3 regions of the Streptomyces sp. NPDC050619 genome follow, and region 2 is predicted to be linked to each of the others. Evidence: predicted binding sites of a transcription regulator. Region 2 holds the regulator's gene; each other region holds the start of a gene.
The links. Region 2 encodes HrcA, which represses chaperone genes, less so after heat shock. Its sites were predicted from a motif close to TTNGCACTCNGNNNNNCNGAGTGCNAA; they were not measured.
Positions count from the first base shown of each region.

Region 1 (2,185 bases), on a different contig from region 2:
CGGGTCGTCGAGGACGGCCTCCATACGCTCCTGGTCCGTGACGAAGTACGGCGACAGGTAGCCCTTGTCGAAGGCCATGCCCTCGGTGAAGTCGAGCTCCAGGCCGAAGGTGTTGGACTCCTCGACGGTGATGACACCGTCCTTGCCGACCTTGTCCATCGCCTCGGCGATGAGCTCGCCGACCTGGCTGTCCTGGGCGGACAGACCGGCGACGGCGGCGATGTCGGACTTCTCGTCGATCGGGCGGGCCGAGGCGAGCAGGTCCGCGGAAATGGCCGCGACAGCCGCGTCGATGCCCTTCTTCAGGGCGGCCGGGGAAGCACCCGCGGCGACGTTCCGCAGGCCCTCGCGGACCAGCGCCTGGGCGAGCACGGTGGCGGTGGTGGTGCCGTCACCAGCTACGTCGTTGGTCTTGGTCGCCACCTCCTTCACCAGCTGGACGCCGAGGTTCTCGTACGGGTCGTCGACCTCGACCTCGCGGGCGATGGTGACGCCGTCGTTGGTGATGGTGGGGGCGCCGAACTTCTTGTCGATGACGACGTTGCGGCCCTTGGGGCCGATCGTCACCTTGACGGTGTCGGCGAGCTTGTTGACGCCGCGCTCAAGGGCGCGACGGGCGTCCTCGTCGAACTTCAGGATCTTCGCCATGGGAGCGTAGCCCTCTCGGAATTCTGGAGACGAACGAACTGCGCCCCGGGCGCCCGGCTTCTTGATGGTCGCGGGGGCCAGGGGCGCAGCTCAAAAGCAAAGGTGCTTCACGACGCGAGGTGCTTCGCGAAGCGAGGTGATTACTTCTCGATGATCGCGAGTACGTCGCGAGCGGAGAGGACGAGGTACTCCTCGCCGTTGTACTTCACCTCGGTGCCGCCGTACTTGCTGTACAGCACGACGTCGCCGGTCTTGACGTCGAGCGGAAGACGCTCGCCGTTCTCGAAGCGGCCCGGGCCGACGGCCAGGACGACGCCCTCCTGGGGCTTCTCCTTGGCAGTGTCCGGGATGACCAGGCCAGAGGCCGTGGTCTGCTCGGCCTCGACGGCCTGGACCACAATGCGGTCCTCGAGCGGCTTGATGGCAACCTTGGAGCTGGTGGTCGTCACGATCCGACCTCCCCCTTCGGAGATCTCACGGGGTTAACTGTCTGAGGTGGCGACCAGGTGGATCCGTCGTCGCGGGTGCCGGACCTGCCCGTCGCGTAGTTGGCACTCTCCAGTGGGGAGTGCCAGGTCTGAGACTATGACTGTGGTTAGCACTCGGTCAAGCGGAGTGCCAGTGCCGTGCGGCGCGGGGCGGGATTTCAGCGAGCCTCGGCAGCCGCGACGGCAACGGCAACGGCATGGCTACAGGTAGTCCTCCAGCCGCCCCACCGTCAGCCCCCTCCCCTGGACCTCCCGCAGCAGCCTCGTCGTCCGTTCCCGCAAGCTCGGGCCCGTCCGCTCCCTGGATGCCACCGACACGATGTCGCCCGCCCGCAGCCGTTCCTCGCCCGCGGCAAACGTCAGGTCGTGGCTCTCCATCGACGCCCGCCACAGGACGACCGCCGAGAGGCCGCAGTCGGCGGCGGCGCGCAGGGTGGTGGCGTCGTACGCGCCGTAGGGCGGGCGGAAGAGGCGGGGGCGGATGCCGAAGCGGGACCTGAGTTTGTCCTGCTGGCCGCAGATCTCGGCGCGCTGGCCTGCGTAGGGCAGGCCGCGCAGGGCGGAGTGGTCGAGGGTGTGGTTCTGGATGTTCGCGCCGACCGACTGGAGGCGCGCGAAGTGGCCGTATCCGGGTCCGACGACACTGTCCGTGAGGAACATGCTGACCGGAAGCCGCAGTTCACGAATCATGTCGACGAACCGCGGATCCTTCTCGGCGCCGTCGTCGTAGGTCAGGAAGACGACCTTGTCGGGAGTGCGGATGTGTCTGACGACGGGCGGGAGCCGCGGGCCCGCCGTACGGGCGGCCGGGGGCCGGGCGGCCGGCTTCGGGGCCGGGGGCAGCGGCGCCGCGAGGCCCCAGCGGCGGTACGGATGCCTGTTCGCGTCGGTGGGTCCGTACGACCCCACCCGCTCGGCCGCCTTCTTGCCCAGCCGTTCGATGGGGTCGACGGACCGGGCGCAGCCGGCGAGAAGCGCGGCCGCCAGGACGCCGACGACCAGCGCCCGCCGCCTCTGTCGCCTCTGCCGCCTCTGCCGCCTCACGGAAG
Region 1 covers NZ_JBFAIR010000019.1:46,403-48,587, reverse strand. The annotation lists gene groL (chaperonin GroEL) at 1-648, opposite strand, end outside; gene groES (co-chaperone GroES) at 789-1,097, opposite strand; gene AB0I77_RS28610 (polysaccharide deacetylase family protein) at 1,338-2,180, opposite strand.
Region 1: the regulator HrcA is predicted to act here: its motif matches at 1,244-1,270, upstream of groES (co-chaperone GroES).

Region 2 (2,185 bases):
AACGCGGACCCCGCTGGGACGCCGTACCGAAGAAGGCGTCCATGATGTCGGAGAAGTTGCCGAAGCCGCCCGCGCCGAAGCCGCCCGCGCCACCGGCGCCGGCCTGCGAGAGCGGGTCGCCGCCGAGGTCGTAGACCTGCTTCTTCTGCGGGTCCGACAAGACCTCGTAAGCGGCGTTGATCTCCTTGAACCGCTCCTGGGTCTTCGGATCCGGATTGACGTCCGGGTGCAGCTCGCGTGCGAGCCGCCGGAAGGCCTTCTTGATCTCTTCCTGCGACGCGTCGCGGCGCACGCCGAGAACGGCGTAGTAGTCCGTGGCCACTTACGACTCCGCCAGGATCTGTCCGACGTACCGTGCCACTGCGCGTACCGCTCCCATCGTTCCCGGGTAATCCATGCGGGTCGGTCCGACCACGCCGAGCTTGGCTACTGCCTCGTTGCCCGAACCGTAGCCGACCGACACCACTGACGTTGAGTTGAGTCCCTCGTAGGCATTCTCGTGCCCGATACGCACGGTCATACCCGAATCTCCCGCCTCACCAAGGAGTTTGAGGAGCACGACCTGCTCCTCGAGTGCCTCCAGGACGGGCCGGATGGTGAGGGGAAAGTCATGTCCGAAGCGGGTCAGATTGGCGGTGCCGCCGATCATCAGCCGCTCCTCGTTCTCCTCGACGAGTGTCTCCAGGAGGGTGGAGAGCACCGTCGAGACCGTGCCGCGGTCCTCGGTGTCGAAGCCTTCCGGCAGATCTTCCACCAACTGCGGGACATCGGCGAAACGGCGGCCCGCGACCCGGCTGTTGAGCCGCGCCCGCAGATCCGCCAGCGACCCTTCGCCGAACGGCGCCGGGCAGTCGACCATCCGCTGCTCGACCCGGCCGGTGTCCGTGATCAGCACCAGCATCACGCGGGCGGGCGCGAGCGACAGCAGCTCCACGTGCCGCACCGTCGACCGTGTGAGCGACGGGTACTGCACGACGGCGACCTGCCGCGTGAGCTGCGCGAGCAGCCGCACGGTCCGCGCCACGACGTCGTCGAGATCGACGGCGCCGTCGAGGAAGTTCTGGATCGCGCGCCGCTCGGGCGCCGTCATCGGCTTGACACCCGCGAGCTTGTCGACGAACAGCCGGTAGCCCTTGTCGGTGGGGATGCGCCCGGCACTGGTGTGCGGCTGGGCGATGAACCCCTCGTCCTCCAGGGCGGCCATGTCATTGCGCACGGTGGCCGGGGAGACGCCCAGGTTGTGCCGCTCGGTGAGCGCCTTGGACCCGACGGGCTCCTCGGTGCCGACATAGTCCTGGACGATGGCGCGCAGCACCTGAAGCCTGCGTTCACTCAGCATCCGCGCACACCTCCAGAAATCGTCCCCTCGGCGCCTGTCCTGGCACTCTTCATATTCGAGTGCCAGCCTTCCCCGGCCCAGTGTACGGCCGTGGGGTACGCCCCGGGCAAGGCCGGTCCCGTGACGCCGTGCCCGCGGGGCCCGTCACCGTTAGCGTCGCGGTATGAGCGTGACTTGGGAAGAGCTGGGATGGGAGCGGCTGTCGGCGGGGGTGGGCCGGTGCCGGCTTCCCGGCTGGGACTGCACGGTCGGGCTGGTCGTCGGGGAGGGCACGGCCCTGTTGATCGATGCCGGGTCGAGCCTGGCCGAGGGCGCGCGGTTGCGCGCGCAGGCTCAGGCGCTCGCCGGTCACCGTGTGACCCATCTCGCGCTCACGCATCCCCACTTCGACCATGTCTTCGGCACGGGGGCGTTCGCGGGGGCGGAGGTGTTCGGCGCGGTGGGCATCGACACGGTGTTCGCCGGACGGCACGCGCGCGAGGAGCTGCGGGCGGACGCCGTACGCAATGGGCTGGAGGCCGGCCTGGCCGACGAGGCGGTCGATGCGCTGGTGCCGCCCCGCCACCATGTCTCCGGCGAGTGGACCCTCGACCTGGCCGGCGGCGGCCAGGTCCTTCAGGTCCTGCTGGCGAATGTGGGCCCGGCCCACACCGCCCACGACCTGGTGGTCCTCGTGCCGGGTGCCCCGGAGGTCGTCTTCTGCGGCGACCTGGTCGAGGAGTCCGGCGAACCGCAGGCCGGCCCCGACGCCGTACCGTCGCACTGGCCGGCCGCGCTCGACCGGCTGCTGGACCTGGGCGGTGAGGACGCGCTGTACGTGCCCGGTCACGGAGCGGTGGTGGACGC
Region 2 covers NZ_JBFAIR010000001.1:409,466-411,650, reverse strand. The annotation lists gene dnaJ (molecular chaperone DnaJ) at 1-322, opposite strand, end outside; gene hrcA (heat-inducible transcriptional repressor HrcA) at 323-1,339, opposite strand; gene AB0I77_RS01795 (MBL fold metallo-hydrolase) at 1,503-2,185, shown strand, end outside.

Region 3 (2,185 bases), on a different contig from region 2:
CCCGGACTCGGCCGAATTCTCCGTACATTCCCGACCGGCCGCGCCCTGAATTCTCGTCTGATTGACCTGTTGCAGAGGGCAGTTGGGCAGATACATTCGGCCGCGGTCGACGCGTTCCGGCGCACGCCCCCAACCATGTGGGGGGGTGAGGTCTGACCCGGATCCGCGAAGTGTGGATCTGTGCAAGGGCCAGTAATAGGGGAGTTAGGCATGGCTCAGGGCACCGTCAAGTGGTTCAACGCGGAGAAGGGGTACGGCTTCATCGCGGTAGACGGTGGTGCGGATGTTTTCGTCCACTACAGCGCCATCCAGATGGACGGGTACCGCACCCTGGAGGAAGGTCAGCGAGTCGATTTCGAGATCTCGCAGGGCCAGAAGGGGCCGCAGGCGGACATGGTCCGACTGGCGACCGGCTGAAGCACGCGCCGACTGACAGCGACGACGTTCTTCTGTACTTCTTGCGAAGGGCTCGCACCTCCCGGGGTGCGGGCCCTTCGACATGCCCGGACCCTGCCCCTCGGCGTGCCCGGAGGCCGGTCTGATCCCGGAGACACGCTTGCACTCGGCAGGGGCGAGTGCTAATCATTGGCGTTAGCACTCTGAAGGTGAGAGTGACAACGAGGACCGGGTCGGTGAGGCCCGCAGGCCGGGTGGGGCAAGGAACCACCGGCAGGCGAGCCGTCCGTCGCGGGCGCCAGCGCGGTCCGGAGCAATCCACCCCAGTCCGGGAGGACCACTTCACATGGCCAAGATCATCGCGTTCGACGAGGAGGCACGGCGCGGCCTCGAGCGCGGCATGAACCAGCTCGCGGACGCCGTCAAGGTGACGCTGGGCCCCAAGGGCCGCAACGTCGTCCTCGAGAAGAAGTGGGGCGCCCCCACGATCACCAACGATGGTGTCTCCATCGCCAAGGAGATCGAGCTCGAGGACCCGTACGAGAAGATCGGCGCCGAGCTGGTCAAGGAAGTCGCCAAGAAGACGGACGACGTCGCCGGCGACGGTACGACCACGGCGACCGTTCTCGCCCAGGCCCTCGTCAAGGAGGGTCTGCGTAACGTAGCCGCCGGCGCCAACCCGATGGCCCTCAAGCGCGGTATCGAGAAGGCCGTCGAGGCCGTCTCCGGTGCCCTGCTGGAGCAGGCCAAGGACGTGGAGACCAAGGAGCAGATCGCTTCGACGGCCTCCATCTCCGCCGCCGACACCCAGATCGGCGAGCTCATCGCCGAGGCGATGGACAAGGTCGGCAAGGAAGGCGTCATCACCGTCGAGGAGTCCCAGACCTTCGGTCTGGAGCTCGAGCTCACCGAGGGTATGCGCTTCGACAAGGGCTACATCTCGGCGTACTTCGCCACCGACATGGAGCGTATGGAGGCGTCGCTCGACGACCCGTACATCCTGATCGCCAACTCCAAGATCGGCTCGGTCAAGGACCTGCTCCCGCTCCTGGAGAAGGTCATGCAGTCGGGCAAGCCGCTGCTGATCATCGCCGAGGACGTCGAGGGCGAGGCCCTGTCGACCCTGGTCGTCAACAAGATCCGCGGCACCTTCAAGTCCGTCGCCGTCAAGGCCCCGGGCTTCGGTGACCGCCGCAAGGCCATGCTCGGCGACATCGCCATCCTCACGGGCGGCGAGGTCATCTCCGAGGAGGTCGGCCTCAAGCTGGAGAACGCGACCCTGGACCTCCTGGGCCGCGCCCGCAAGGTCGTCATCACCAAGGACGAGACCACCATCGTCGACGGTGCCGGGTCCTCGGACCAGGTCAACGGCCGGGTCAACCAGATCCGCGCCGAGATCGAGAACAGCGACTCGGACTACGACCGCGAGAAGCTCCAGGAGCGCCTGGCGAAGCTCGCCGGCGGTGTCGCGGTCATCAAGGCCGGTGCCGCCACCGAGGTCGAGCTCAAGGAGCGCAAGCACCGCATCGAGGACGCCGTTCGCAACGCGAAGGCGGCCGTCGAGGAGGGCATCGTCGCCGGTGGTGGCGTGGCCCTGCTCCAGGCCACCGCGGTGTTCGAGAAGCTGGAGCTGACGGGTGACGAGGCGACCGGCGCCAACGCCGTGAAGCTCGCCCTGGAGGCCCCGCTCAAGCAGATCGCCGTCAACGGTGGTCTCGAGGGCGGCGTCGTGGTGGAGAAGGTCCGCAACCTCACCGTGGGCTGGGGCCTGAACGCCGCGACCGGCGAG
Region 3 covers NZ_JBFAIR010000027.1:99,446-101,630, forward strand. The annotation lists gene AB0I77_RS35760 (cold-shock protein) at 211-417, shown strand; gene groL (chaperonin GroEL) at 743-2,185, shown strand, end outside.
Region 3: the regulator HrcA is predicted to act here: its motif matches at 556-582, upstream of groL (chaperonin GroEL).